DNA from 2 places in the Caldalkalibacillus salinus genome. Region 2 is predicted to be linked to the other one. Evidence: a T-box and tRNA genes for the amino acid it is inferred to sense, from the RefSeq annotation. Region 2 holds a T-box; the other holds one or more tRNA genes.
What was found. The T-box of region 2 lies ahead of tyrS (tyrosine--tRNA ligase). A T-box ahead of a tRNA ligase gene usually reads a tRNA of that ligase, here a tRNA-Tyr.

Region 1 (16,470 bases), on a different contig from region 2:
CATGGTAAGGAAGAGGTCGTCGATTCAAACCCGACTGGAAGCTCCATACATAAAACGTACAACGACGGGGACTAATAAGATTTAGTTACCCCGTCGTTTTTTTTTATTACATTAGCAAGGTGTTATGAAAAAAGCACATGGGATGAAAGATTGGGGTACCCATCTTCTATAATTGACAAGGCTTCGTGGACAAAAGCATTCAGAAAGGGGAGCAGTCAGTATGAGTAACAAAAGTATATTAGCTGTTATTATCTTAAGTTTAGTTGGGGTTACCTTATTGTATCTCAATTTTTCTATATGAGTAATATGACTGAAATTTCCTTATAAAAACTATTGATATTATGTTGGAATTCCAGTATCATAGCTGAAGATGGATTTTTTCGACAAATTTTGATATTTGGGCACGGCTCTCTTTATGGGACCGTGCTTTTCATTTCTCACTGTTTTGTGTCTATATTCAGAAAAATTACGCTTATAACACAAGGCGTCAATGTCAACTAAGAGAGAGGAGCGTGGGGAAACGTGAGAGAGAATAACAAACAAGGTATGATCCATCGTACTTTAGACCGTATCGAATATATCGGTAACAGGCTTCCGCACCCTATTACCTTATTCTTCATGTTTGCTGGACTTGTGGTTCTTTTATCATGGGTTTTAGCACTGTTCGACGTGATGGTAGAGCATAATGGAGAAACAATTGCGGTTCAAAACTTACTTTCAGCTGACGGCGTACAGTATATGTTCACTAGTGCAGTCGATAACTTTACTGGATTTGCGCCACTCGGCACTGTATTGGTGACGATGCTAGGAATTGGGATTGCCGAACGTTCCGGTCTCATTAGTGCTATGCTTAGAGGGCTTGTAACAACCGTTCCTAAACAATTACTAACGGCAGCACTTGTGTTTGCTGGTATTATGTCAAGTATGGCAGCAGATGCGGGATACGTTGTGCTTACGCCATTAGGTGCCGTCTTATTTGCAGCTATAGGACGACATCCGTTAGCGGGACTTGCGGCAGCATTCGCTGGAGTGTCTGCAGGATATAGTGCGAACCTGTTTATCACATCGCTAGATCCTTTACTAGCAGGACTGACGATGGAAGCAGCAGCCACTAGTAACGCTAGTTATGCTGAAGGCATGAACATTGCCATGAACTACTACTTTATGATTACGTCTGTGTTTATTCTCACGATTGTGGGAACCTTCGTCACAGATAAGATTGTCGAACCTAGACTAGGTCAATACACGGGCGGTGTCCAAGAAGACGAGATTACAACACTTAGCCAAGCAGAGCGTAAAGGTGTAATTGCCTCAGGTATCTCTGTACTAGTGACAATTGCAGCTCTTGCCCTACTCATTGTGCCTGAATGGGGACCACTAAGAGGAGAGGGTGGAGAGATTATACAATCTCCATTCTTTAGTTCTCTGGTACCGATTATCTTTATCGCTTTCTTAATCCCAGGTATCGTATACGGTATTGTGACGAAGAGTATTAAGTCTGATAAAGACGTCGCCGATCAAATGTCAGAAACAATGGCCACAATGGGCGCTTATATTGTACTAGCCTTTGCCGCAGGACAATTCGTCGCTTACTTCGGTGAGACGAATATGGGAATTGTTCTAGCCATAAAAGGGGCGGAGTTCATCAATAATGTTGGATTTGGCGGCTTCCCGTTAATTCTAACCTTTATCGCCGTTGCAGGGTTTATTAACCTGTTTATCGGTAGTGCCTCAGCCAAATGGGCCATCATGGCACCTGTTTTCGTGCCTATGATGATGCAATTGGGGTACTCCCCAGAATTAACCCAGGTGGCCTATCGTATCGCGGACTCCACGACGAACATTATCACACCATTGATGCCTTACTTTGCGATCGTCATTGCTTTCGCTCAGAAGTATGATAAGAAAGCGGGTATCGGAACACTAATTACCACTATGATCCCGTACTCTATCGCCTTTAGCATCATTTGGATTATTATGCTATTCGCATGGGTGTTCTTCGGTTGGGACCTCGGTCCAGGATCTCCGCTTTTCTATCAAAACTAACTTATAGCCCTTTAACATCTGAGTAGATTATAGAAAAAAGCAGATAGCAGAAAAGTTAACAAAAGAAATAAAATAACGACCTTTTTAACCGGTTGGGAATTCCCAGCTGGTTTTTTTATAGCTTGATAAGAGTAGAGGGCAGCAAAATTGCATGATGTACGGTGTATTAAACATTAACGACCCTCAGCCCATCCTCTCTTAGAAAATAGAGTATGCTATAATAAAGTAAATCCTTTTATTGGTAAATTAAAAATCAGATTAGTATCTTAAAGGTAGGGGTTAATATAACTATATGTAAAATAAGCCACAAATGAAGGAGGAAATGGTATGAATAAGTCTGACATATGGCAAGATGTTGACCTTTATTTTAGTTCGATGCTCCATGAGAATGATGAAGTCATGGATAAGATATTGACCGCTAATGCAGAAGCCAATCTACCTGCTATTGATGTGTCTCCTAATCAAGGGAAATTTCTCTACTTACTGGCGAAGCTCAAAGGGGCAAAGCATATTCTAGAGATCGGAACGCTCGGAGGTTACAGTAGTGTCTGGCTTGGCCGTGCTTTACCACATGACGGGAAGCTTATAACCCTTGAACTCGAGCATAAACATGCAGAAGTGGCGGAGAAAAACATTACATTAGCGGGTCTAGAAAATAAAATAGAGATCAAGGTTGGCCCTGCGTTAGACATACTGCCAACGCTGAAAGATCAAGAGAAAAATCCATTCGATATGATCTTTATCGATGCCGATAAACAGAATAATCCTCACTACTTGCAGTGGGCACTACAACTATCCAAACCGGGGACGGTTATTTTAGTAGATAATGTGGTACGTAATGGCAAAGTGATTGAGGACAATAGTGATGATGACAGCATCCAGGGTACACGTCAGTTTATCCATTTGCTATCGGAAGAATCTCGCATAGAAACAACGGCCCTCCAAACAGTGGGTGTTAAAGGGTATGACGGATTTGTCATGGGTGTTGTCAAGGATTAAGGGTTGCCAGTGACATAAGAGGTTGAAGATGAAAAAGATATAAAGGGTTAGAAACGACTTGAAGGAAGTGATCCTTATGGCAACCGTTCACAAGGGAAGGTTTACGGCCGAGATAGAAGGAGAATTTGTCATTTTTATAATCGGTGTGAGAGTGAATAAGCTGTTAGCCATACATAAATGGCTTCCGATATTTAGGGCTATGGAGAAGATGATAAAAGAGCTCTATGACAATGAAGACTTGGGCTTTTTAGGTACGGAGTATTTCCTACAGTGGCGAGGCGCGACGCTCCTTCAATATTGGCGATCTTATGAGCAGTTAGAAAAGTATGCGAGAGAGGGCATTCACCTCGAGGCGTGGAAGAAATTTAATCAGTCTATAGGAACGGACGGCTCAGTGGGGATATACCATGAAACGTATATCGTACAGCCTCAAAATTATGAATGTATATATGGTAATATGCCCAAATTCGGGTTAGGTAAGGTATCTAACCATGTACCTGCGGTGGGCAGAAGGGAAACATCAAGGCGTAGGCTGGGTGGGGATAATAACCCTGCTGTTAAAACACCAGAGAACCCTAAGTAGCACCTTACTACGGAAACAAAAAAGCAAATGAATGGAAGGTAGCCTCCAAAATCCCGGTTAATCTCTTGAACAAACGTTGAGATGCGTTCCCGATAAACGGTTAGGGTAACTTGTAACACTTCCTCCAGTTGGCATCATAAAAATGGCCATTTAGCGCATAATCTAAAAGAGAATACGCAAACATGAATTGTTATCGTCTATCTAAAATCTTTTAAAAATGGGCTCAACCAACGGGAGTGTTTACATGTATGTGATCAGGGCACTGTTTATCGCAAGTATCATCATAGGCGTGTTGTTTATATTTACCGGCTTCTTTATAAACAAAAAGAAGCTAGAAAAGCTGGATTACAAAGATGAGACCCTATGGCGCAAATATCCTAACAAAGCATTAGTAGGGTCGATCGTCATGGGCCTGCACCGTTTTTTACCCTTCTGGTCAGTAAGAGTTTTGTTTATCTTGATTGGACTAGGGATTATCTTGCTTATGTTTTATCTGCATCCATCGCATTTTTGAAGAAAAAAAGGAAAAGAGACAGGTGATCGGCTCCATGTTATACCGTCTTTGTCATAGCAAGCCCTACTTTGCAAATAGGGCTTTTTCCGTGCCTAGTTCAGAATAAGTTTTAAGATTTGGGTTTAATTTTCGGACCATTTCGAATTCAACATAAACCCTTTACAGTTTACTAGATATAGAGTATAATCACGATTGTTGTCGCTTTGAGACACCATATAGGCCTGATGTTACGATAGATTAATATCGCTAGAATTGTCGCCTACATGTCACTCAAAAACGACTTGATATATATGTGGAGGGGTAGCGAAGTGGCTAAACGCGGCGGACTGTAAATCCGCTCCCTCTGGGTTCGGGAGTTCGAATCTCTCCCCCTCCACCATTGTGAGCCATTAGCTCAGCTGGCAGAGCATCTGACTTTTAATCAGAGGGTCGAAGGTTCGAATCCTTCATGGCTCACCATTACATATAGAAGTAAAGGATTCTCACCTACGGTTCCCTCGCTTCAGATTATAGATAGAAACAGTTATAGATAGAAGAAGGAAGCGAGACTAGCTAAAGCGTCGGAATCCTTCATGGCTCACCATTACATATAGAAGTAAAGGATTCTCACCTACGGTTCCCTCGCTTCAGATTATAGATAGAAACAGTTATAGATAGAAGAAGGAAGCGAGACTAGCTAAAGCGTCGGACTCCTTCATGGCTCACCATTACAGATAGAAGTAAAGGATTCTCAGCTACGGTTCCCTCGCTGCAGATTATAGATGTTATAGATAGAAGAAGGACGCGAGACTAGCTAAAGCGTCGGACTCCTTCATGGCTCACCATTACAGATAGAAGTAAAGGATTCTCAGCTACGGTTCCCTCGCTGCAGATTATAGATGTTATAGATAGAAGAAGGACGCGAGACTAGCTAAAGCGTCGGAATCCTTCATGGCTCACCATTACATATAGGACGTAAAGATAAGGTTTTTTCACCTTTTAACAGACAGTTCCATTAAGGAGCTGTTTTTTTTAGTGCGTGGATATATATGCAGATTTTTGTCGAGTTGAGTCATTTCCTCATCACTGTTTTAATAGAGTTATACGTTATTGGGGGGATGAGAAAATGAAAAAGAATATGAGTATTGTCGGAGTTCCAATGGACTTAGGACAAGGACGCAGAGGCGTGGACATGGGGCCAAGTGCCATACGATACGCGAATGCCATTAAACGTCTTGAAAGACTCGGTCATCATATTAACGATTTGGGAGATTTAAATATCCCTAGACTAGAGAAGCGAATCCCTAACGAACAAAATCTAAAATTTTTAGAGGAAGTGGTTGCTGTTAATGAAGAGTTGGCCAAAAAAGTAAGCGCTATTATGGCTGAAGATCGCTTTCCTCTCGTATTTGGTGGGGACCACAGCATTGCCATCGGAACACTAGCAGGTGTGGCCAAGCACAAACAGAATTTAGGGGTCATCTGGTACGATGCCCACGGAGACCTTAATACAGGAGATACGTCCCCATCAGGAAACATCCACGGTATGCCACTTGCTGTCAGTCTCGGAAATGGACATGAGAAACTGACAAACATTTTAGACTACAATCCGAAGATCAAGCCTGAGAATGTCGTGATTATTGGCGCTAGGGAGCTCGACGCCGGTGAGAAGGAGTACATTAGAGAGAGCGGGATGAAAGTGTTTACGATGCACGAAATTGACCGTCTGGGGATGACACACGTCATGGAAGAGGCCATCGCCCATGTGACGGACGGAACGGACGGTGTTCATCTAAGTCTTGATTTAGACGGGCTAGATCCGAGCGATGCCCCGGGTGTTGGAACTCCCGTGATCGGAGGTATTTCGTATCGTGAGAGCCATCTTGCAATGGAGATTTTAGCAGAAGCAGACATTCTCACATCAGCTGAATTTGTAGAGGTTAACCCTATACTAGATGAGCGTAACAAAACAGCTAACGTCGCCGTTGCTCTAATGGGGTCTTTATTCGGAGAGAAATTACTGTAATCATACATTGATATCCGTTTACAAAAGGGAATTTTGGTGTATAATGAAATTAAGAAACGCATACACTAAAGAAGGCAAAAAGTTTCATTAGGCAGACCAAATTCACCCATGAAACTAATAGAAGCACTCGTCAGGACCAGTGACGAGTGCTTCTTTCTTTACTGACGGAAACGCTTTTTTATGATGTCTAATGTCTTGTCTGTGATGTTAAGTACACGCTCCGCCACTCCTAAAACGAGGAGAATGAAGGCAAAAAGCTCCAATTAAGCTCACCTCCTTTCACCCGTTTTAATTGTATCATAAAAGGCTTTAACGAAATGACAGACCTTCTCAGCCCTTTTGATGGGCTGTTTTTTTCTTGATATTTTTCCCAATAATAAAAATGCTTGTGTTAAAATGGTTGAGGTGAAACTTTTGTGTGCTTCATACGTAAGCATAATAACCGCCTTTATGCGGAGGTACAGATCAATGGATCGGACAGAGAGAAAACTAATAAAAAAGGCTAGCGCTGGGAGTCGAACAGCGTTTAGAGCCATCGTCGAGCGATATAAAAATAAAATATATCATCTCGCTTACCGTATGCTAGGAAACCATACGGAGGCTGAAGATGTGGCCCAAGAAACGTTTATTAGAGTCTATACGAAGCTTGATCGCTATAATGATGATCATAAATTTTCAACTTGGATTTATCGCATTGCTACAAATCTATGTATTGATCACTTGAGAAAGCGAAAACAGCATGTGCAGTCCCTAGATCAAGAGGTCGCTGGTGTAGAAGGGTTAGCATTATACTCCCAAGTGGCCAGTACCACAGACACGCCGGAAGAAGAAGTGATGACGTTAGAGTTGCGGGAGGAAGTCCAACTTGCCATCGACAAACTTCCACCTCAATACAAAACCATCATAATCCTAAGATACCTCCAAGATTTGAGTTTACAAGAAATCAGCGAAGTGATAGATTTACCCGTCACCACGATCAAAACGAGAATACACCGTGGAAGAGAAGCATTAAAAAAACAGTTACAAAACCTAACATGAATAACTTCATGAGTAGACTGAGAAAGGAAGGGTGAGGGATGACTTGCCAAGATGCTAAAAAGCTGATTCACGAATATCTTGACGGAGATTTATCACAGGCAGAAATAGAACAGCTGCACCAGCATATTGACCAATGTCCTGAGTGCAGAGAAGACATGCGCTCACTGGAACAAACGGTAACATTGCTCCAAGGTCATTCCGACTCCAAGGTTGAGGCCCCAGTTAACTTCGTTGATAATGTGATGACACGTTTGCCACAGAAGGACACCAAACACCAACTCAAATCATGGGTAAAAGGGCATCCGTTCATCGTTGCGGCCACTTTGTTCCTTGTGCTGATGTCTTCTAGTCTCTTCTCCATTTGGTCCAATGGCTCAGAACAGCTCACGGTGTCCGCCCCGAATGTAGAAGCGCTCATCATACAGCATGAGGACAATAAGGTCATTGTGCCTGACGGCATTAGTGTACCAGGAGATATGAGAGTCAGGAACGGTAACGTTGAGGTTAGAGGAGAGGTAAAAGGAGATATCATTGTCACCGAAGGCCACGTGTATCTCTCTTCGACCGCCCATATCGTAGGAGAAGTTGAAGAGATTGACCAGTTTATCAAATGGGCGTGGCATCATGTCACACGATGGATAAAAGAGGCGGTTCCAAACGATGATGAAATCAGTTAAAATAAGATAGAATGGCTTAAGCACGGGGACCCGTGCTTATCTTTGCGTTTATTGCACATTATTGGATAAGATGCCATACATAGCAAAAACTATAATTATCATGATAAGCACTGTAAATGGCACTCCGCAGAAAGAGGGATGGTGAATGGACTGGCTGTTTGAACTTACAATGATGGAATACTTTATAGAGATTATTGATATTTTACTCGTGACCCTTGTCATTTACTATCTCATCACCTTAATCAGGGGGACACGAGCCGTTCAGCTTTTGAAGGGTCTGTTCGTCATTGTCGTCGCGTGGTTATTAAGCAGCTTTTTCGGCTTGAAGACGCTATCTTTTATTATCACACAGACGATGACGTACGGTGTGCTAGCCGTTTTGATCATCTTTCAACCAGAGCTGAGACGGGCGTTAGAGCAGCTCGGTAGAGGGAAGCTGTTCGCTAGAACCTCACATCCCGATGATGAAAAGTACGTCAAAGTCATTGAAGATACGGTAAAAGCCGTCCAGTACCTAGCGAAGCGTAGAATAGGGGCGCTCATTGTTTATGAACTGGAAACGGGCCTCAACGATTATGTTGAGACAGGGATAAACATAGACGGTCATGCCTCTTCAGAGCTACTGATTAATATCTTTATACCGAACACGCCCTTGCACGATGGGGCCGTTATCGTACGTAAAGATCAAGTAAAAGCAGCCGGCTGCTATCTCCCATTATCAGAGAATCCTTTTATTAGTAAAGAGCTGGGCACACGACACCGGGCCGCCCTCGGACTCAGTGAAATGACGGACTGTCTCGCGCTGATCGTCTCAGAGGAGACCGGACAATTATCCATCGCCAAAAACGGGGAAATTTATCGTGACCTCTCAGCAGAGGACGTCCATGAACGACTTGACACCGAGCTGCGACCGCAGCAGAAGGCAGCGCCGTCCTTCTGGTCAAGGGGGAAACATAATGGATAAAGTACTTCGTAGTAACGTCTTCTGGCTCGTGATTGCATTTGTACTTGCGGTCATGCTGTGGATGATTGTGAATATTGATCAGCCCCACGTGCCAGGACAACAACACAACGATGAAATCAGCGTAGAAAACGTGGACGTAGAAGTCATTTACGATGAAGAGCGTTACGCCTTAACGGAGGTTGAAGAGGATGTACGCATGATCCTGACGGGTCGCCGCTCTGTACTCTTTGCTAACCAACTTCGTACTGACCCTTATCGTGTGTACGCCGATCTATCTGGACTAGAAGCGGGTACCCATGACGTGCCTTTACAGCACGAAGGGTTCCCTGATGAACTTCAGGTTGAATTCATTCCGAGTCATATCCGTGTGGTATTGGAGGAGAAAGGGTTAGAATCCTATAACGTTGAACTGGTGCTTACCGGCGAGACCGAGGCAGGATTTGAAGTCGGCCAGCCTGCCGTCACACCGGATGAGGTATTCGCGATTGCGCCGGTATCAGTTTTAGAGCGTATTTCAACCATACGAGGGTACCTGAATATAGATAATGCAGATGAACGATTAAACGACGAAGTCGAACTGAAAGCTTATGATCGCGAAGGTAATGTGCTGGAAGTAGAGCTCAGTCCTGAGACAGCAGAAGTGGAAGTGCCTATTCATAGTCCAAGTACCACAGTGCCTTTGCGATTAGATCTTGTTAACTCGTTACCAGATGGTCTGAGCTTCTCTCGTATTGCGCTTAATAGGGAGAGTGTGGAGGTGGCTGCCCCACTCGATGTATTGAACACGTTATCAGAAATTCCGGTGACGGTGGATTTATCCGAAATAGACGGATCCACGACGAAGGATGTGACGCTACCCCGAGAAAGGCAATGGATTTACTTACGTCCCCAAGAAGTAGAAGTCCAGGTCGAGGTGGGGCCAACCGTTAGTCGGACTTTTAACGATGTTCCTATTCAAGTCAGAGGCTTAGATGAAGCATATGAGGTTATCTTTGAAGACGATGAACAGGTACTATCAGAACTTGTCCTATCAGGGAGCCAGGAGCGGGTGAATGACCTGCAACAGGAGCAGTTAGACGTTTATATTGATGTGACAGATTTATCCCAGGGAGCGCACACCGTAGATATTGCAGTGGATCTCCCCTCATATATACAAGGAACCCCAGCAGAGGATCAGGTGAATATAACCATACAATCTCAACGTTCTATGAGTACAACAACTGAAGCGAACGAGGAAGAAGAAGGAGAGTGATTACCATGGGGAAGTATTTTGGAACAGATGGTGTCCGTGGCGTGGCCAATCTTGAGCTAACGCCTGAATTAGCATTTAAAATCGGTCGATGTGGAGGTCATGTACTAACCAAGGAAGCCCAAGACCCTAAAGTGCTCATCGGTCGAGATACGAGAGTGTCTGGACAGATGTTGGAAGGGGCATTAATCGCAGGTCTACTATCAGTAGGCATTGAAGTGATGCGTCTCGGTGTCATTTCTACACCAGGGGTGGCTTACTTAACGAAAGCTTTAGGTGCACATGCTGGCGTCATGATCTCTGCTTCCCATAACCCGGTTGCAGATAATGGTATTAAATTTTTCGGGCCAGACGGATTTAAATTACTCGATGAAAAAGAAGAAGAGATCGAGCAACTTTTAGACGCTAATGAAGATACACTCCCACGCCCAACAGGAGAAGCGATCGGTTATGTGAGCGACTACTTTGAAGGTGGGCAGAAGTACATCTCCTACCTTAAGTCGACCGTAAAAAATGACTTTGAAGGCTTACACATCGTGCTAGATTGTGCGCACGGTGCGGCTTCTTCCTTGGCGCCGCAGTTGTTTGGCGACTTGGGTGCCCAAATCACCACGATCGGTTCCAACCCTAATGGCTTTAACATCAATGAAGGTGTCGGATCCACACACATCGAAGCGCTACAGGAAACGGTCAAGGAAAAAGGGGCCGACCTCGGTCTCGCTTTCGATGGTGATGCAGACCGCCTAATCGCTGTTGATGAACACGGTGAAGTGGTCGACGGGGACCAGATCATGTACGTCTGTGCGCTAGCACTGAAAGAAAAAGGGAACCTGCAACAAAACACCGTTGTGGCCACAGTGATGAGCAACCTCGGCTTTTACAAAGCGCTGGAGGCGAAAGGGATTAACGTCGAGACCACCAAAGTAGGTGACCGCTACGTCATGGAAAAAATGCGTGAAGAAGGCTATACCATGGGTGGCGAACAGTCTGGACATATTATCTTCTTAGACTGCAATACAACCGGTGATGGCATGTTGTCCGCCTTACAGCTCGTTAATGTGGTGAAGGAATCAGGACAGTCACTCTCCAATCTGGTGCAAGATCTCACCATCTATCCGCAAACCATGGTGAATGTCCGAGTGACAGACAAATATCGTGTTATGGAAAATACGGCTGTACAGGCGCAAATTGAAAAAGTGGAAAAAGAAATGGACGGTAAAGGACGCGTGCTCGTCCGTGCGTCAGGTACAGAACCCCTCGTCCGTGTTATGGCTGAAGCAGAAGATGCGGTGCGCCTAGACGGTTGGGTGCAATCTATCGCTGACGTTGTCCAACAAGAGCTTGGCTTAGACGATTAAGCGTCTGTCGTTATCTAGCGCAAAGGGGTCACGAGCGACCCCTTTTTTTCATATTGTAAAAGTACCAAGTACCGCCAGAGAATTAAAGGGATTGACGAAAGTCCTAATAAGTGTGGTATATTGGAATTACGACTCAAGAAAGGAAGAGGAGGACCGAGGGAACAACTGCATATCTCAAGCGCCAGGGCTAGGAGGAGACCTAGCTGACGAGGTGGAGGTTTTATCGAGTATTCGGCGGATGCCTCCCTGCAGAACCCGCTGCAGTCAAGTCATGATACAAACCCTAGGGGTGACCCTAAGGTACAAAAATCATGACACGGATGATATGATAAATAATCTAAAATAAACGGAATGATAGGGGATCGCATCCCCTGTAAATCATATAGAGAGAACCATGCGCTCATGTTTACAGTGTGAGCGGTCCCCTATCAACGATAGGAGGAACGCAAACATGTGTGGTATTGTTGGATATATGGGAGCTAAGAACGCGAAGGACGTCGTATTATCAGGATTGAAACGTTTAGAGTATCGTGGATATGACTCCGCAGGTATCTGTGTCGTGAATGACGAGGACGTTAATATATACAAAGAAAAAGGTAAAATCAAAGCACTAGAAAGCTTAATCGGGGACGTTGAGATCGAAGGGACCGTTGGCATTGGCCACACACGTTGGGCCACGCACGGTGCGCCTACTCAGACGAACGCACACCCGCATCAAAGCTACTCTGGTCGATTTACCCTTGTCCATAACGGGATTATTGAGAACTATCAAGAGCTGAAGGATCAGTACGTGCCGAAGGTTGAACGCTTAAGTGAGACGGACACGGAGATTATTGTTCACCTTATCGATGCCTTCAGTCAAAAAGGGTACGAAACAGAAGACGCGTTCCGTCAGGTACTCAATCTCCTAGACGGTTCATACGCGATTGCCCTCATAGACCGTGAAGACACGTCTAAGATTTATGCGGCGAAGAACAAGAGTCCGCTTTTGGCCGGGATTACCGAGAACGGAGAAAACATGGTCGCCAGTGACGCAACAGCGATGATTCACGTCACAAACGAATTCAAGGAACTTAGAGATCTTGAGTACGTCGTTTTTGATCGTGACACTCTAACGATTAAGAACTATGACGGCGAGATCATCGACCGTGAAACGTACACCGTCGACTGGGATATCAGCTCCGTTGAAACGGGTCAATACGACCACTTCATGCTGAAGGAAATCGATGAACAACCGACCGTGATGCGTAACATCATCAGTCAATACCAAGACGAAGACGGACAGCTCAATATCGGTAAAGAGTTGGATGGACTCAGTGTGCCTCGACGCGTACACATCGTTGCCTGCGGAACCAGTTATCATGCGGGGCTAGTCGGTAAAAGTATTATCGAGAACATCGCCCGTATCCCAACTGAAGTGCATATCGCTTCTGAATATATGTACGCTAACCCGATTATTGAAGACGATGTTCTATTTATCTTCATTAGTCAATCTGGGGAAACGGCAGACTCTCGCGGTGTGCTGAACCAAGTGAAAGAACAAGGCCACCGTACCTTGACGATCACGAACGTGCAAGGCAGTACGCTCTACCGTGAAGCAGACTATAAGCTCCTCACGCACGCAGGACCTGAGATTGCAGTTGCTTCTACCAAAGCGTACACGGCTCAAATTGCTGTTATGGCTCTATTTGCCATCTACCTAGAAGCAGAGCAGAACCTAGAGAACAACATCGACATGTTCCATGAGCTCAGAACGATCTCAACAGCGATGGAACAGCTGAAGGACATGAAAGACAAAGCGAAAGACATTGTCGATGAGTATCTCACAGGTGTACGCAGCTGCTTCTTCATCGGTCGTCAAGCAGACTATAACGTTGTTATCGAGGGTGCATTGAAGCTGAAGGAAATCTCCTATATCCAAGCGGAAGGATACGCAGGAGGAGAGCTGAAGCACGGGACCATTGCCCTTATTGAAGACGGCACCCCAGTCTTCACCGTCATTACCGACCCACAGATCGCTAAGAATACGCGGAGTAATGCACAAGAAGTAGAAGCACGCGGCGCAAACACATGCACCATCGTGGCCAAAGGATTAGATCGTGAAGGAGACGCATGGGTATTACCGGACGTTCATCCGTTACTCACACCACTCGTCTCTGTCATCCCACTACAGCTGATTTCTTACTACGCTGCCCTCCAACGCGGCTGCGACGTCGATAAGCCAAGAAACTTGGCGAAGTCAGTGACAGTGGAGTAAGTGAAGCACCTATCATTCCTAAGTTTTGTTGAGTAATAAAAAAGTTGTTTAATTTATAATAAAGTCTTTAATTCATAATAAAGTTGTTTAAAAAACGCATGTTGGAGTATACCTTAATTAACTCCGAACATGCGTTTTTTTTGGAAGTAGAGGTGATTTTGTCTTGAATACAACTGATTTAATGTCTTGAATTGGCTGGGGATATCGATTCGACTGGTAGTATTGGGGCCGTTGATTATTTCCAGTCGAAGAAAAAGAGAATTTTCAGAGGGAGAATAAAAGAGTCTTGTTTTTATGGTTACAATAATTTAAGTATTATTCCATTAACGAGCCAGATTGTTGAATAGAAGGAATCTGGAAATGGACTGCGAAAATGACGATTAAATACGGGTCCCATTTTGCTTAAAATGCAAAAAAATACGGGGGTTATAGAATACAATCATTGTATAATGGGTCCCATCGGATTGAGGTAAAAGGAATGGATTTTGAAGTGTTTGCAGGGGATTTAGTGGTAATTTCGATATCATTTTTATAATTTATATGTTTACAATTGTGCCCTACCTGAGTATAATATGAATTACAGAGGATATACTAATTGACGGTATTGAGATTCAATCAGACACAATTATGGGATGAAGGCAGGGGTGGCTCCTCTGTCTTCTTTCGTTTATAGGGGTGTCCCCTCTTCACCAACATTCACACACTCCCTGGAGGATTTGAGGTTTATGGGTAAGACCTCAGGACGGTTGGCTAGACCGGAGAACGTTAGATTCGAGTTAAACACCCCTACATGTTACAGAACGGTAAACAGTATAACAATTGCAGTTACAAGTTTAACTACCGCAATAAGTAGGTCGAGCGTTTTGACGGTTATTGATTTCAATCAAACTCCCTCCTTTGCTGAGAAATTCGGGAGTGTTCCTTAGGGAATATTTTACCACAGAAAAAATGGCAAATTAACACATTGTATTAATAATTTTTAGTATACGAAAACACATGTGCTGTTTCGTATTTTTTTTGCCGTAATTTCATTCATCACTCGACCCTAGAGCTACAAAGATATGACCTAAACCGACATATCCGGAGGAAAAAGGTTTATAATGATGGGGCTCTTAATGGTAACGTGTTGGCTTCTTTTTCGATTGATCTAGCAGATGATGTAGAAGGGGTTCTGGACACTAAGGGATTTGCAGAATATTAGTCGGAAGTACGCTTGCTTTAGCACGTAAAGATTTGGTTTGATTCATCTTGATGCGCATCCAGACTATTACCACAGGGGAAATAAAACATATGCTGTTGCTGGAGGCATGGCTTTAGCCATTATAACGGGAAAAGGCACAGACATTTTATCGAATTTAGAGAACCGGAAACCTTATGTTAAAAGTAAACATGTACTTACATTAGGTTACCGTGAATCTGATCCTGAGCAAGATATTATTGCAGAAGCCGAGATGGATGAGATTTCTTGTTGGAGTGCCGAATACGTAGTGCGGGGCATTATACTGCAGTAAAATGATCAAAGATGAGCCAATGAGTAACATTTCAAAAGCCCAGTAAATGAAAAGTGGAACTGTTGAAAGATGCGGCTTTTCGCCATCTTTTTATTGAAAAAATGTATTGAAAAACGTAAAATAGTAGACTCAACTTTCGCCATGAAAATTGAACTGCACTTTTTAATCAAATTCCAAATTCAGTAAGAGGTTTGTAGCATATATTAATTATGCATATCCATAACATCACTTATGATGTAAGTGTTATGCGGGGAGGATGAAATGGAATATCTCATACATACAATACTGCACTTTTTGGTAGGTGTCAGTATGTCCTATATTTTGTTTAACAAGGATGTCTTATCGAAGAAAAAACGAAGCATCATGTTTTTGTTTGGAGGGGCAGCTGCTGTTTCACCAGATATCACAAAGTTTTTTGGCGATTTATTCGGTCACGCCATTTTTTCAGTACCACTGTTTGGCTTACTCTTTACCGTAGCTTTTCGTATCTTTATTAAAGATTTTTCATTTGTGAAGACCTTTATTACTTTTTCAATAACTGTTTTAATGGGTCATATTTTTATAGATTATATTGGAAATGGCGTAGCCTTTCTCTTTCCTTTTGTTAAAAGAGAATTTGATTTTCATATCATCGCCAGTGTGGATTTTGTGATGATCATCACTTTGCTTATCAGCGTTATTATTGGATTGTTTCATCATAAAGGTAGAGTCATGATTCTTACGGGTTCGATCTTGATCTGTTTATATCTTGGACTTCTGTCAACTTCTAAAGTCCAACTTGAACATACATTAAAAAATAAATATGGTGCTGAGGAAGTACAACTGCTACTGACCTATCCAAGTCATAGTCAATGGGGTCGTTGGAATTTCCAAGTAAGGACTGATGAGGTATGGGTAAATGGTTATTCTCCCATTCATAAGACAGACATCAATTTCGAAAGTGAAAGGGAAGTAAGATCTTAAAATAAATTCTTCACTAAAGGGGGGCGTTTCTGTAGGAAGCAGGAACGCTCTTTCACTAAAGAAGCAGGCAACAAAAAGGTTGTCGAGGTGCTTGATATCGACAACCTCTTTTCAATCAATAATGGAACGGCAGATAAATGACCCTTTACAGCAAGTTTACTTGGCAATAGACGTTTTAGTGTTAAGCTCACTATACTTTTTAAAATTGTCTAAAATCGCTTGCCAGCCTTCTTTTTGCATCTCAATCTCATTGGTATTTTCTGCTTCAAACGCTTCAGTTACTCTAGTCTGGTTGCCAAGACTAAC
Region 2 (16,470 bases):
GAAAAGAGATACGTCTATTCTGTCGAAGGCTCTCTGAATCCATTCCTTCTGCGACGGGTTGATATTCTGAGTAACCTGTTGCAGCAAAGTACTGAGCTAGCTCCTCACGGTTGAGATTTGGGTTAATGGACAATAGATACTTTACTACGGCAACGGCCCGCTCGGAAGACAGAGTCCAATTATCATATGGGACACTGTCTGTATGTCCTTCAATCAGGATGATATATAAGTATTCACTAATATCTTCCTGTGTCAGTATTTCCTCAAATGCGTGCGCAAGTGGCTGCAGTATTTCTCTCCCTCTCGCACTGATTTCGGCACTCCCCGTTTCAAACAGTATATCGCCCTCTATGGAGATCGTATTATTAGGCCCCCTTACAACCTGGTCCTCTCCTACTTTTTCTTCTAATTCGTGCTGTATAAGGTCCGATACATGTTTTTTGACAGAGGCCACCTTCGCCAATTCTTTACGTATCTCTCTCTGTTCATAAGCGTCAAAGATGCTTTGTATAAAAGCGATGAGTGCAACGAATAACATGACAAGCACAATGGTACTCATCATATCAGTAAATGAAGGCCAAAAAGAAGGCTGATCTGTGTGTGCGTGTCTAAAATTTTTTCTTCGCCTCATTCGCCATCACCCCTCTTTAGTATCGACGTTCACGAACGACAGGTCGCCCTACTTCCTCTTCATAACGAGCGGTTCGTGGTGACATTTGAGAACGTCCCCATTCGTATAACGTATATAGTACCTGATTGGCGTCCTGAGAGAATCGATAGATATTCTCAAATTCACGCTCAAGTAAGAGATTGATGGATTCTAATGCTCTTAAAACCTCCCTTAATTCTTGATCCTGCGTATTATGTCCCATTTGTCGACCGAAATATTTATCTAGTAATTGCCCCCATTGACTACTGACATCTCTTTTAAAACGCTCAAGTCCGTCCTGCCATTGTCTCTCAAGGTGTGTAACAGCCTGCCCAAAAGATTCAGCAGCGCGTGAAAATTGATCATTTTTCTCCTGATAACGATAGAACCACTCGTCTTGTGTCTGACTGAGTTCACGCTGTTGTGTCGCCAACTTCTCTGCGAATTGGTGTTGCATATGCTCCTGTTGTTGTCGGAAAGCTTGAAACATCTCTTCACTCTGACGGAAGGACTGCTGGATGAGTTGTTCCGAGCGATCAATCATCTTTTGGAAAGCGAGTTGACCATCAGCACTTTTGGTTGTCCATTGCTTAATCTCTTGATTAAGTTGCTGAATCTGTTTCGCTAACTGCTCCGTACGCCCGGCAACTTGACTCTCATTATGTTGAAATTGGCCGATGGTGTCTTTGAGTACCTGCCCAAATTCGGTAAGCGCCCCTGTTCCTTGGTGAAATTCGTTAGTAAACTGTTTCGAGTCTGTGATTAGCGTTTGTAGTTCTGTGACATTATCGTCTAATTTCTGTGTCAATGTGAGCATCTCATCACCAAAGGCAGCGACACTCTGTGCGAAGCTTTCCTGAACTTTTTGGGCCAAACGATCCAGTATTTTTTCTAATGAATCCTTTGGTTTGGACTGTTGAACATAATGTTGTACTTCATGATCAAGGAAACTTTCACAGCGTATAAAAAAAGTGTCCTTCTCCTGTATAAAGCTAGGCCCTATCCCTAAGCGAGAAAGGAAACCTGATTGTAAAACGTGGAGGACAAAAGCGGTCCCGATCCCAGCTATACTCGTGACGAATGCCATACTCATACCTCTAAAAGGTTCAGCGATGGCGGCGACAATGGTGGCGACACTGATCATCTCTTCCCCTGTATCTGTCCCGATCTGCAGTAATGTATTTTGCATTGCGAATAAAGCCATCGTTAAGCCTGAGAATGTACCGAGTAAGCCTAGTATCATGACCCATGATGGTACTTGGAGAACAATGCGTTCTAGCACTCCGACGGGTAAACGACAGACACCTAGAAACAGGATGGGTTGGTTGAGTACGTTTTTTTCAACGAGCGCTTGGCTATTCATCCACTCAATGCCCTTACTGCGGTAGGTTGTATACTCATTTACTATCGCTTGTATGATACCCATATGACCAGGTACCTGTTGGGTTTCTAAAGACTGAGATGATTCAAAGTGACCCAACTCCTTAAGACGTTTGCGGTAAAACACGTAAAGCTGTATATTACCGATAACCGCTATAACGCCGATCACACCTATGAGACCTAGTAGCCATATCAGTCCTTGGCTCAGCTCCATTTTTTATCCCCCTTCTAGATGAGTTGAACGCACTCTCCACTACATTAGAAAAAAGGAAAAGCACATCTATGTTCAAATATATGCTTGGACTGTCTAAACATGAAAAAAAAGACAATCTCACTAGAGATCGTCTTATAAAAGTAAGAGCACTAAGCTAAGCACATGATTATCCTGTTTTTTCTTCCCACTCGATTTTCTCCTGCCATTCAGGGTCTATCTCATTTAGGGCACTTTCGACCATCTCTAGGGACTCACTGTATTGATAGGTTCGAAAACGCGCTTCGGCCTCTTCTAATATCTCTACAACTTGTGGATATTGTCTGCGGTATCGGTTAGCGTATTGAATAAGTTGTTCTGATTGCATGGCTTGTTTGATCACCGTTTGAGTCACCTGAGTGACGGAGGCGACCTGATTGCTCGCCTCCTGTAAAAGATGATTAATCTTGCCCATATCTAATGGTGTTTGTTCAAACTGTGCCTGCAATTCTTCTACTACTTCCTCTGCCATCGTTAGACCCGTGTTCACATGTTCTGGTATGCCCGGTATATTGCTCTTTCTTAAAGCTGAAACCAGTCTGATCAAGGTCTGTTTTAACTCTGCACTTTGGCCTCTAGCGTTCATTTCCTCTTCTCTCACCGTTTCTATGATGTCACGTAATGCCATAAAGTGTTGGTCAAAAGCTTCCTCTAGTTCACGAAACGACTCTATTTTGGGTTTCAATTGTAGATAATGCTTTTCGGGTGCCTCTGTCTCTATTATGTCTGTATAATGATTGACCATGTTTTCCCATATTTGATCAAGCTTCGTTTCTTGCTCCTGCCACTCTTTATCCCAAGCATAAGAATCTTTCGTTTTGTGTATATCTTTATCTAGACTTTGATACGCCGCATATTTTTTCTCCATGTCATCAGATAACGTTTGACATTTACTCATTATCGTTTGGCGTAAATGCACGTCTTCCTCTAGTTGTTCATAGATCTGTTCAATACATTCCTCTTGAGTGACGATCCAGTCCCGCATCTCATTCAATTGACCCTTTTCCATGTAAGAGATGACTTCCGTTTTACTCTTTTTCAGATGAGAAAGCATCTCCTGTACTTCTGTTGATATGTGGTACCCTTTCTCCACCATATCCTGTATATTTAACTCTAGCTCCTTTAATGTCTGTGGAAGGACCTCTTCGATTTGTTGGATATAGGCGGGGGTTCTTTCCACAGCATCAAGCAATTCTGCGAATATCTCTTCTATCGCTTGCGCATACTCATTGGCTGTCAGGACGTCACCATTATCCTGAGCGGATTGAAACTGTAGAAACCAGTCATGTGCCTTTTTAAATTTTTCATCCCAGTACGGTAAGGATATCCCCATACGAACACTATTTTGAGTTAAGCCCATCTTTATTTTTTGATACTGTTCATGGAGCTTTGTTATCTTTTCTCGGTTCTGCTGTTCACTCGTGGTCAGCGCTTGGACTTCATCCATGATCCGCGTAAAAGTTTCTTCAATATCCTGTAATTTGTGCCGTGCCTCATTCACCTTATGTTTCGCTCGGATAAAATGATAGCTGTAAGCATCGTCTTCAATATCAATAAGAATTTCCTCGATATCAGGCAATGTGTTCATCATCAGTTGGTCCCATTCTTCTTTCCATTGATCAAACCTGGATTCTGTTTCACCTGATAGTTTTAACCCTTTAATCTTAGACAGTTCTTCGGAAAATGGACGATTCTCTAAGGTCATCTTCCACCTTTCTAAATCATCAACAAGATGAATCAACCGCCGACGATAAACATAACTCACGATAAAGAACACAAAGAGCGCCCCTATAAGGGTTATAAGTACCCACATCCACCAAGGTAGAGAAGCGTCGTTCGTCTCTTCCGTGGGTGTATTGTCATCTGTGACTGCCACCCTTGCTTCCTGCTCTCGAGCGTTTCTAAGATCCTCTAGCTCCTTTTCTATTGATTGGATAAACATACTCACACCACTTAGTGGCTCACCATCTCGTACGCTCGGAAGGTAGTGGTCTTCCATTTTTTGATTCATGATGTCGTCTGTAAGACCCTTCGCCTCCACAGCAGGCCCAAGTGCATAGGTGAGTTGATACTGCTTATCCACTTCTATAACGAATAAAACACTCTCGTCATCCAAGTCATAGAAATCAAACAATTGCTGAGCGTATGTATGTCCTTCCTCTTCCTGTTCGCCAATAAAGACGATTTGGTAAGTACGTGGTAAGTTTTCTAGCCTCTGTTCATGCAGCCTTTTCGACGAGTCCTGCAAATGCTGGTGAGGGTCTATAATATGTCCATCTTCGTGTGGTGGATATTCAGGGGAGGCTTGAGCGTATCCAAAGCTTGCGACACAAAAACAAACGACTAAAAGTAACGAAAGTATGGGCTTCTTTACGTTCTTCATAGAATGAAAGTCCTTTCCACTGAGAGTTAAAATGATCATTTATCATTAATATCCTCATTTTCTCTTTATTGTTTATGACCTTTTTCTTTTTTAGTGATAATCCTTTTCAACCACGTCTCAAGCTTGTATAATTTTTTGATTAGTTAAGTAAATGATAAAATATTTCTAGCAAAATGAAAAGGAGACAGTTGATATGTTAAAGTGGGATGCACACACACATAGCCCCTTCTGTCCACACGGCAGTCAGGCAGCGCTAGAGTCATACATTGAACAAGCCATTCGTAAAGGATTTGAACGCTATAGTATAACGGAACACGCCCCTTTACCCCAAGGTTTTACCGACCCAGTGCCACAACAGGACAGCGCGATGAGAATGTGTGATTTAGAGCCTTACTTATATGAATGTGAACGGTTGAAAAAAAAATATCAGTCAGAGATTGAAATCTTAACGGGATTAGAGATCGATTATATCACAGGCTATGAGGCTCAAACGCAAGCGTTACTTGAGCATGTTGGCCCTCAATTGGATGATGCGATCCTGTCCGTACACTTCCTACCCGTTGGACAACACTGGACTTGCCTAGATTATAGTGCCGATCAATTCTCGACGGACTTGATCCCTTTTTACGGTACGGTTGACGACGTCTACTTGCAATATTACAACACCTTAGAAAAAGCCGTTCTTGCAGATCTCGGAACATATAAACCGAAGAGAATTGGACATATAACGTTGATTGAAAAGTTCAAGCAAATATTCAGACCAAAAAATAAGGATAAATGGTGGGGACAACTGATGTATGTCTTAGACCTTGTGAGGAAATATGGATATACCCTTGATTTCAATACAGCAGGACTAAGGAAAGAACATTGTCGCGACATTTATCCCAGTGAGGATGTTCTACAAGAAGCCCTTAAGCTTGACATCCCTTTTATTTACGGTTCTGACGCACACGACCCTAAGGATGTAGGGTCTGAGTTTGCACGGTTTGAGAGGCTAGATAAAACGTAATCCAGCCCGAAAGTTGATCGTAGTAGCGCTTTTTAAACGTCATGCTAAGTGGTTCCATATGATACACTTCCCGTATCACCTGTGGCTGCAAAAAAGGCATGTACAGGATATTTAATATTTGAAGGACCACCATTTCTATATCGATTGCGCTGATTTGTTCCTTTTCCAATGCTTCCTCCATGACAGAGAGATAATAATACTTCTCTTTTGAGATGTAGGTGCTCATCACTTCACGTATGAGCATCGAATCTAAAGTAAGTTCTCTGTATATGAACCGTGTCATTTTGTACGATTCAAACAAATAATTAAAGGCAACGTTCACCAGTGATAACAGCTTGTGGTGGACGTCTTGCTGCTCCGATAACATTTTCCTCTGAGATTCGAGAACCTCAAAGTATGATTCATAGAAATTGACCATCAATGCTTCTAGCAATCCCTTTTTACTCCCAAAATAATAAGATACGAGAGCGGGGTTGACTGAAGCTTTCTTAGCAATTTGTCGTACGGTTGTTGATTTAAACCCCTCAAAGTAAAACAGATCGGTTGCTGCTTCGATAATTTTGTCTTTGGCTTTTTGAGTTGATCTTCTCTGTTCTCCCGTCTTCCTGATTGAAGTTTTGACCACCATAAAAAGACCCTCCCGTACGAAAACATGTTGATTGTAAACTTTTTCGTGACGAGCAGGGTATTTTCCTTTTGAAAATATAAATATTTCACTTTAGTATGCTTTGATGAGCCAAACAAAACGGTTTAAACGATCGAATGTAACGCTGAACCCGTTACGCTCAAATTCGGTACGTAAGTCATCAATCGTTTCATAATACTCCGTTTGTAAATCTTTGAGAAGGTTCGGTTTATCCTGGGCCTTGACCCTTGTTAGTATGTCTTGTTTTGTATTTTCATTTTGATATACCGTATCAGCAAAAACAATCACACCACCTGGTTTAAGAAAAGCCTTCATTTTACTCAGGGAGGTTTCTTTCTCCTTTAAGGTAAGATGATGAAAGGCGTAGGTGCTCACAATGGCGTCTACTTTTTCGTTCTTTTGTAAGGGAATATCTAAGAAACTCCCCTCCCTTAGATCTATTGGAATCCCCTTCTCTGTTACTTTGCGTCGCATTTCGGCTGACGGTTCTACCCCTATTAACTCATAGCCTTGCTCTCGTATCTTCTCCGATAAGTTACCTGTTCCCACACCAAATTCTAAAACTCTTGAGCCTCCTGCTGGTATTTCTGCTACGACACGGCTCAGAATATCCTCATATCCTTCAAAGACTTCCTGATACTCTCCCGTTGTATCGTGGACGGTCTGATCATAAACGGGTGCCCACTGGTCAAACAGCTCATTAAAGTCGTTTTTCATGACCATCCTCCTTCAATCCATAGTAAATTGATATGATTTTATGTATTTATATGATACACAATATGGGATGCGTTTGTCATTATTATGGGCAAAAAAAAGCAGACGTTTGTGTCTGCTTTGGGAAAAATATTTAAATGACATGAGAAGAATAATAGCTTTAAGAAACAGCCGGGGGTTGCCTCACACAGTGTGCTTCATTTAACAAATGATCAGGTACATCAATCTCCATGCGAAGCAGGTTAGAACCAAAGGATTTACCTAAGTTATCCGTTCTGAGAGAGGATGGCGCCCCGCCCCCCAGTGCATCTTCGAGGACAAACTTTAGCCCGTAGATATTATCCACTTCATAGCGTTCCACTCTGCCTCCAACGATATCCTTGAAGTGAGCTTTGACCCTTTCTGACGTCACTTCTTGTTTGAATACTTCATACATTTCCGGTGTTCTGGCAAATAATCCTAAGTCACAAGTGTTACCCTTGTCTCCTGAACGTGCTTGTGCAACGTAACGTAATTGTACTTTGGCCACAGTTAAACCTCCTTCACGTCTGTTGTGACTCTATCTTCTATTTCTTCCCTCGGTATTAACACAGACCATAAGCCCAATAGTTGTCTTACTGAAAACATATTGGCGAGCCCTCCCACAAACGGGGGTCCGTTCAAGGCTAATGGCGGGAAGAGCCTGCCGAATTGAGACGCTTCTTCCTTTGTCTCCGTATGAACGGCTACTCGCAAATATATTTCATTGAGGTTATCCTCATCTACGGGTGTAGCCAATGGCCCGTGGATGGAGTTATATCCAATAAATTCGGTGTGGATGTCTTTCACGTTCATGTCATATAGAGATATTTGCTTGCGTACAATCTCGTCCGCCTTTCTCGCTTTTTGTAAAGCGTCCGGCCAGGAGTAACCGATTAATCCCTGCCCCATATATCCGTTTGAATACCCCATGATCGCTTTCAGTGTGTCAGGCTTCGGTTTTCCCTTAACCCCTGATATCTTCACCTTATTCTCTTCCACTTGTTCAAAGGCGGTCCCGCTAAAATCGGCTATCACGTCGGGGGTGATATAATGTGTAGGGTCGTGGATTTCATATAAAAACTGCTCCTTTAACGTGTCCACCGACACTCTTCCCCCTGTGTTCTCAGGCTTAGTCATATAAGATGTCCCATCCTCGTATACTTCGGCGATAGGATAACCGATGTTCTCCATATCAGGGATGTTCCACCAATCCCCACTGAAGTTACCGCCAGTAGCCTGACCTGAGCATTCCATTAAATGGCCAAGTAAGATCCCCTGACCTAGCAAATCCCAATCGTCTTTCTTCCATCCTAATTCGTAAATCAATGGGGCTAAGAATTGTGCTGTATCTGTGGTTCTCCCTGTGATTACAATATCTGCTCCTTCTTCTAAGCATTTGACAATGGGCCAAACACCGAGGTAAGCGCTGGCGAATAGAATCTCTTCCTTCGCCTTGGTAAATGGTTCACCCGTATCATAATCCTCTAATGATATGCCTTTGTTTTGCAGTTCTTCTAAGATAGGATAAATGTTGTCACCGCTGGCAATCCCCACCTTAATACCTGAGATCCCCATGTCTTCTGCTATGCGCATAACCTCATCTCTCGCACCTTCTGGGTTAATTCCCCCTGCGTTGGTGATCAGTTTAATGCCTTTTTCCTTCACATAAGGCAGTAACGTCTTAGCCGTGACTTTAATGTCCTTTGTATACCCTCTTGAGGGGTCCTTCAATTTGTCTTTTTGTAAAATGGCCATGGTCAATTCAGCTAAACAATCAAAGCATATGTACTGAACATCCCCATATTTGGCCATATTTAAAGCTCCGTGTATTGTATCACCGTAAAACCCTTGGCCAGCGCCAATTCTTACCTTATTCATCTTATCCCTCCTGTCATCATTCTCCTCTAATTGTAAGCGCTTTCTAATTAAGTCAAACATTAATGACTGAACGCTCGCTCATAATGTCATTATATCAAATTTTCTGATTAATTTCAGGAAAATTTTTCACTTTGTGCTGCAACCTTTTTTCTTTTTAGGATGTCTACCATAATGTAAACAGTCTTATTGCGTTATAACTTTATAAAATTTTAGTAGAATACTAGGAGGTTTTTAGTTTATGAAATGGTATGTGAAGCCTGTTGTTGCCATGACATTAAGTACGACGCTTGTAACGCTCCCTGCTATGCCAACATTTGCACAGTCATTTGACGAAAAACAGAAGCAAATGTACCTTAACATTCAGAGCGAAATAGATGAGCAACCTGATGAAGGCGCTTTAGAAAGAGAGCAGGCTGTTATCAAAGCACAGGAGCTTATCTCAATCCCGAGTGGGTACGAAGTCCAAAATACGAGATATCAATCAGCTAACCAATGGAACACCGTCGCTACTTGGCACGTGACCTTCACAAAACAAGAGGATGAAAACATGGTCGGAGAAATCAGAGTCTCCCTCAACGCCTTATCAGGTGAATTAGTGAACTTTCATCACTACGATAGAGAGTTAGAGACCCCTTCCTATCCACCTACTGTGTCTAAAGGGGAAGCAGAAGCCATTTCTAATGCATTTATAGAGGACGTTCTCCCCACTAAAAGCAGTCTTGTGACCTACGATCCATTCGGGCTTGAGGAGGACCTCCCGATCATTGATTCCTCTGACACTTATCGCTTTCAATATGTACGTATGCACGATGGTGTCCCTTTTCCTCAACACTATATTACCGTTGAAGTGACAACGGATGGTCATGTTGTCAGCTTATACAGTGAATGGGATGAAAAAGTTCAATTCCCCGAGCATGAAGCGGAAATTGTAGAAGAAAACGTCATCGATACTTATCAGTCGCTTGGTTCTAACCAGCTGGAATTATACTATATAGAACCGGAACGGAGTGAAGATGACACCGTTTACCTTAGCTATCGGTGGAACACAGGTCACCCTAGTAGTATTTCTTACGTTGACGCTCGTTCTGGAGAGCCATTAAATCAAAGCTTGGATGTGATTGATAATACGGAACCCACCTATGTCCCGATTTCGGAGGAACCTTTAGAAGCTCACTTTAGTGGGGGTGCAGAGCTAACGGAGGAAGAAGCACTTCAACACGTTCTTGAAGTCACACCTATCGATGAGTCGGCGGTGAAAGTGTCTTCTAGCAGCTATTCTTCTAACGATTATAACGGGCGAAGTGTATGGAATTTTCAGTTCGAGCCACAAAACCAAGAAGAAGGTCAACATTACTGGGGATACGTGTCCGTAGATACACATACAGGAAAAATCTATGACTTTTTAAATGAAAGTAGCCGTGACATTGAAACGGACCAAGATGAGGCTCAGCAATCGCTATCCGATGAAGAGCTGATTAATAAAGTGATCAGTACGACTGCAAAGTTATCGCCGGAAACAGCCCACAGTACGTTTTATATTGATGGCAGCCTTCAACGAAATGATCAAGGGCCACTTGCTCATGTGAGATTGATCGCAAAAGAAAATGATGTCCTCATCGGAAATCACCCTACATCAGTGACGATCAATCAGTACACCGGTGACATCGTTAACTTTAGTGCACCAAGAATGCCTGCTCAATCACTTCCTAAACCCGATCAAGTCATTGAGCAGGAAGAAGCGTTGAATGAAATCCTTGAACAATCCAACATCACATTGCAATATCAAGCTGACCGAGACTACACCAAGGATGTACATGAAGCTAAGCTCGTCTATGAGCTACGTCTGCCGAACCATACAGAACCCCTTTTCTTAAATGCAGAAACGGGAGAGTGGCATACGTTATACTCAGGTGAAGCGGTCAACTTAAACCGTATCACACCAACGGATATAGATAATCACTGGGCAGAGGACGCACTTATGATGATGTACGATTACCGTGCCATCGACACAGATGAAAACGGGCACGTCCGACCGAATGAAAAAATTAAACGTGGCGAAATGATCAAGATGCTTATCCTTGCTATGAACCGAGGGACATTTAGAGGGCATTATGGTCTGAACCATGACGCTAGCTTTGAAGACGTCGCCGCATCATCACGATACTTCCAATACGTTGAGGCTGCTGTTGATCTTAATATCTTAGATCCAGAAGACCGTCAATTTAACCCTGAAGATGTCCTCACGAGAGAAGATATGGCTGTCCTTGTGGTTCGTGCTTTAGGCTATGATAAGCTTGCTCAGCAGAAAGACCTTTTTAACTTAGACGCTCATGACCATGAAGCTATAGAGCATTCCGGTCATGCGGCCATCGTCTCTCATCTGGATATCCTCACCCTACAAAATGGTCAATTCTCACCGAAGAGAGAGATGACACGCGCTGAGGCTGCGACGGTTTTCCAACGTTTCTTAGAAAAACGTCATGAGTTTGCTTCATAAAAAATAAGCCCAGCTTTTGGTCAGTTAATGAACACCTGCAATGACTTGACTTTGCCCCCAGAAAAGAGATAAAATGTTCTTTGTGATATAGGAAAAGATAGCTAGGGTGAGCACCATATGACCCTCACTATTTTGTTCCTTTGAACGCGGCTGTTATATTCAAAGGTGCACTAGTAACTCTCGCTATCAGGGCGAACGTGCTAAACAAAACAAAATAGCATATGTGTGAGATTACCACTTGTTATCCTTTCTTATGAATATTTCTTCATAATTTGAAAGGAGAGTTCTTAAATGGCTCGATACACAGGTCCAACTTGGAAAATAAGTCGTCGTTTAGGTATTTCCCTAAGCGGTACTGGTAAAGAATTAGCGAAGCGTCCTTACGCTCCAGGACAACACGGTCCAACACAACGTAAAAAACTTAGCGAATATGGGATTCAGCTTCAGGAGAAACAGAAGCTACGTCATATGTACGGTTTGAACGAACGTCAATTCCGTCGTCTATTCGATGACGCTGGTAAAATGCCTGGCGTTATTGGTGAGAACTTCATGATCCTTCTTGAATCTCGCCTAGACAACCTTGTTTATCGTTTAGGATTTGGCCGTACGCGTCGTGCTGCTCGTCAGCTTGTGAACCACGGTCACATCACTGTTAACGGTAAAAAAGTAGACATCCCTTCCTACCGTGTCAAAGTCGGAGATGTTATTGGACTTCGTGAAAAGTCTAGAAACTTAGACGTGGTTAAGGATGCACTAGAAAGCCGTAACCATTTACCAGAATATCTTTCTCTAGACGAGAATAGCCTTGAAGGTACTTACACTCGCCTACCAGAGCGCAGTGAACTACCTGCTGAGATTACAGAATCTCTTATCGTTGAGTTCTACTCTCGTTAATCAATTACCACGAATAAATTGGACGTCAAAAAGGTCGGAGAAATCTCCGACCTTTTTTGTTATCCATTAGCCAATGTCATTTTGAAAAGGCTATTTACTTAAAGATTGTTAATTTATGTCGTGTTAATTTTATAGTATGGTGAAATATAGAAAAGAAGGGGTGTCTACACTTATGAAATATATGCCATATTATATGTCTATTCTTAGTTTCTTTTTGGCTTTTCTGTTTTTCTCTTTTATTGGAGAAGTGTTTAATATAGATTGGCTCATGACCTTCTATTATAGAGAAGTAAAACCTGATGGCATAATTTTCGAAGCAAGAAGTCCTTGGATTCCTATAATTTTAGCAACAGTTATAAGTTATTTTAGTTGGAAATTAGGTAAGGGTATTAAAAAAACCTGAACATCTTGTTTATCAAGGCGTTCAGGTTTTTTATTTACTCACTCACTTTGACGAATTTCCTTTTCCCTACTTGGACAATCATGCCGGGCACAGGCGTAATTTCTGCTTTAATGTCTTCCACCTTTTCTTCATTTACTTTAACGGCTCCCTGTTGGACCATTCTTCTTCCTTCACCTTTAGAAGGGACCATGCCAAATTGAGAGATGAGGTCAACAATTGTGACTGTTGGTTCACCTGTCCATGCTTGCTCCGGTATATCCGTTGGTAGTGAACGTTTTTGGAACACCGTCTTGAAGTGAGCCTCTGCTTTCTCAGCCTCTTCTTTGCTGTGATACATTTCAACAAGGGTATAAGCTAAACGCATTTTGGCATCTCTCGGATGGACGGTTCCTTCTTCCAAATCAGACTCAAGCGCTGATAATTCCTCACTCGTCGCACGCGTTGTGAGTTCATAGTATTTTAACATCAGATCATCTGGTATGGACATCGCCTTGCCGTACATTTCTTGAGGCGCTTCGTCTATACCGATGTAGTTGTTAAGACTTTTACTCATTTTCTTCACACCGTCCAATCCTTCAAGTAACGGTGTTGTCATTGCCACCTGCATTGGTTTTCCAAATTTCTCTTGCAGATGACGCCCCATGAGCAAGTTAAACTTCTGATCTGTACCGCCTAATTCTATATCTGATTCTAAGGCGACAGAGTCATACCCTTGCATTAACGGGTAGAAGAATTCGTGCACGCTAATCGCTTGCCCTGATGTATAGCGCTTCTCAAAGTCATCTCGCTCGAGCATTCTAGCAACTGTAATCGTACCAGCTAGCTCTAATACATCGGCGAACTTCAACTCAGACAGCCACTTGCTGTTATACACAAGATCGGTCTTAGACATATCTAATATTTTTCCGTATTGGCGGATGTAGGTCTTGGCGTTTTCTTCAACCTCTTCTGGTGTGAGCTGTTTTCTCGTTTCTGATTTCCCAGTGGGATCACCAACCTGGGCAGTAAAATCCCCTATCAGCAATTGTACACGGTGACCAAAGTCTTGGAATTGTCTCAGTTTATTAATGACGACCGTATGACCGATGTGAATATCTGGTGCGGTGGGGTCTAGGCCTAGTTTCACCTTTAGAGGTTCTCCTGTGGCTACTGATTTAGCAAGTTTATTTTTCAGCTCTTCCTCAGGAACGATTTCGACAACGCCTCTTTTTAACGTCTGAAACTGACGGTTCACTTCCTGTTGCTGCTCTGTGGTTAGTTGAATACTTTCACTCATTTAAACTTCCTCCTTTATTATTCTATCGTGTTATTTTAGATGTACAAACTATGACACTCGTGTTATAAAATATAAAAAACGCCCCTTCAGAAAGAAGGGACGAAATCATCGCGGTACCACCCTAATTAGAAAGTGCCTATAAAAGACAGACTTTCTCACTCAATATAAGATAACGGTTTAACCGATCATGGCTAATGTTTAAGTGTAAGCAAATGTTTTCACCATGATTACTCCTGATGGTAATTCAACCGTTTCTTCTGTATCGATTCACACCACCCATCGACTCTCTGAAAAGCGAGAAGAACGTCTACTTTCATCATTCATCGTAACTGATATAGAATTTTAGTTGCAAAAGAGCAATGAGCCGGTCATATTTGCCGACGGCTAACGAATAATAGTATAGATTCTCTTTTCAATATTAATATCATAAACATTTTGACTATAGCATGTCAATATTCTACAACTTTTTGAGACGTGCAACGTCATTATATGTTGAAATGTATTTATACAAACACATATGCTATAATAATCCTGTTACCTAGGGGGGATAGGAATATGGTTAAAAAGAACTCCGAGAACAAAAATACGACAAAAAAACAAAAACGTAAAAAAAATCGTTTCCTGACCTTTATTAAGGCCATGTGGATTGTCATACAAGTTTTCATTGTCCTCGGATTAATGGGCACACTCTTCGCTGGAGCAGCGGCTGCCGGTTTCTTTGCTGCTCATGTACAGGACGAGCCTGTACGCGAATATGATGAAATTTACGAACTCATCCACAATTATAATCAAACGGGTGAAGCTTATTTCCGTAATAATGAATTTATCGGCAATCTACGCACGTCTGATGTATCGCAGCCTGTGACACTCGAAGAAGTCTCACCACATCTGATTGATGCTATTCTGGCTACGGAAGATCATGTCTTCTATGATCATACTGGCGTTAACTTCAAAGCCGTAACGAGAGCTGCTATTGAACAGTTTACTGAAATGGGTGCAGGTAGCGGTGGGAGTACTATCACACAACAGCTTGTGAAGAACCAAGTACTTACACCAGAAAGAACATTTGACCGAAAGTTTAAAGAGATGCTCCTCGCCATGAGAGTAGAGCGTATGTTTAATAAGAACGAAATCCTAGAGGCTTATATGAACATTGTCTATATGGGATACAACGCTAACGGCTCTAACGTTGAAGGTGTACAAGCGGCTGCTGAGGGTATCTTCGGTGTCAGCGTGAAGGATCTTAACATTGCTCAATCGGCTTATCTTGCAGGTATGATCCAAAGTCCTGGGCGGTACACGCCATTTACCAGAAGTGGGGCCGTCAATGAAGAAAAACTGGAAACTGGGCTTAAACGAATGAATGTCGTTTTGAACCGTATGATAGAAACGCAATTTATTACACAAGCCGAATATGAGGAAGCAAAATCGTTTGATATTAGAGAGAGCCTAGCGCAACCAACGAAAAGTATCGTTGAAAACTATCCGTTTCTCACGTTTGAGATCGAACAACGTGCCAATAACATATTATTGAAACAAATACTTGAGGATCTTGAGATCGATAAGGATGAGCTAACAGATGAAGAACTTGACGAATACCGTGAAATGGCACGCCGCCAACTTTCTAGAGGTGGGTATAAGGTTTATACGACAATAGACCGAGAATTGTATGAAGCTTTTCATGAAATAGCCAAGAATGATGAGCTTTTCGGACCACGAAGCAGAGAACATACTTATACGGTTGTTGACGAAGAAACGGGAGAAGAACGGGAAATCGGTTACCTAGAGCAAACGGCTGTAACACTCTTAGATAACTCTACTGGCGCTATCATTGCGATGATTGAGGGACGTGATTTCAATGAAATGGAATATAACCTCAATGATGAACCAAGACAACCGGGTTCCTCTATTAAACCATTATTAGATTACGCGCCAGCTGTTGAGCTCGGTCTTCTACAGCCTGCTACACCTGTAGACGATGCACCTATCTTCCGTTTAGATGGTTCAGGCGATTACTGGGTGCCTCGTAACTGGAACAATCGCTATCAAGGGTTAGTCACAACGAGAAAAGCACTCGAACAGTCTTATAACCTACCAGCGATTCGATCATTCCTTAAGGTCCAAGAAGAAGCCGGTGAAGAAGTCCCGTTTGATTATTTGAAGCAGATGGGTATTACGACAATCCATGAGAATGACTATCATGCACCTTCAGTAGCCATTGGCGGCATGACGTACGGCATGACTGTTGAAGAGAATACCAATGCGTTTGCTACCTTTGCTAATAATGGGGTGTACCATGACTCGTATTTGATCGAAAGAATAGAAACTTTCGATGGAGAAGTTGTCTATCATCATGATCCGCAACCAAAACAAGTGTTTTCAGAACAAACGGCTTTTCTAATGAATGATATGCTACGTACAGTCGTCAATGAAGGTACCGCTTCACGTGTACGTCGAGGCATGGGATCTG

Region 1: it encodes a tRNA-Tyr, which carries the amino acid that the T-box ahead of tyrS (tyrosine--tRNA ligase) is inferred to sense. The anticodon was not compared.

Annotation. Positions count from the first base shown of each region.
Region 1 covers NZ_JAERVL010000028.1:66,904-83,373, forward strand. Annotated here, with positions in the region: gene JKM87_RS15510 (AbgT family transporter) at 523-2,046, shown strand; gene JKM87_RS15515 (O-methyltransferase) at 2,374-3,045, shown strand; gene JKM87_RS15520 (DUF4188 domain-containing protein) at 3,122-3,628, shown strand; gene JKM87_RS15525 (hypothetical protein) at 3,873-4,142, shown strand; tRNA gene JKM87_RS15530 (tRNA-Tyr) at 4,437-4,521, shown strand; tRNA gene JKM87_RS15535 (tRNA-Lys) at 4,526-4,601, shown strand; gene rocF (arginase) at 5,248-6,147, shown strand; gene sigW (RNA polymerase sigma factor SigW) at 6,616-7,185, shown strand; gene JKM87_RS15550 (zf-HC2 domain-containing protein) at 7,224-7,862, shown strand; gene cdaA (diadenylate cyclase CdaA) at 8,008-8,826, shown strand; gene JKM87_RS15560 (CdaR family protein) at 8,819-10,078, shown strand; gene glmM (phosphoglucosamine mutase) at 10,084-11,433, shown strand; gene glmS (glutamine--fructose-6-phosphate transaminase (isomerizing)) at 11,885-13,690, shown strand; gene JKM87_RS15575 (arginase family protein) at 14,929-15,201, shown strand; gene JKM87_RS15580 (metal-dependent hydrolase) at 15,463-16,164, shown strand; gene JKM87_RS15585 (SRPBCC family protein) at 16,321-16,470, opposite strand, start outside.
Region 2 covers NZ_JAERVL010000004.1:244,231-260,700, reverse strand. Annotated here, with positions in the region: gene JKM87_RS04960 (OmpA/MotB family protein) at 1-631, opposite strand, end outside; gene JKM87_RS04955 (hypothetical protein) at 648-2,243, opposite strand; gene JKM87_RS04950 (septation ring formation regulator EzrA) at 2,410-4,662, opposite strand; gene hisJ (histidinol-phosphatase HisJ) at 4,856-5,671, shown strand; gene refZ (forespore capture DNA-binding protein RefZ) at 5,619-6,299, opposite strand; gene JKM87_RS04935 (class I SAM-dependent DNA methyltransferase) at 6,390-7,034, opposite strand; gene JKM87_RS04930 (AtuA-related protein) at 7,192-7,560, opposite strand; gene JKM87_RS04925 (acyclic terpene utilization AtuA family protein) at 7,563-8,930, opposite strand; gene JKM87_RS04920 (YcdB/YcdC domain-containing protein) at 9,169-11,427, shown strand; gene rpsD (30S ribosomal protein S4) at 11,719-12,321, shown strand; gene JKM87_RS04910 (hypothetical protein) at 12,515-12,724, shown strand; gene tyrS (tyrosine--tRNA ligase) at 12,759-14,000, opposite strand; T-box leader at 14,093-14,333, opposite strand; gene JKM87_RS04900 (transglycosylase domain-containing protein) at 14,556-16,470, shown strand, end outside.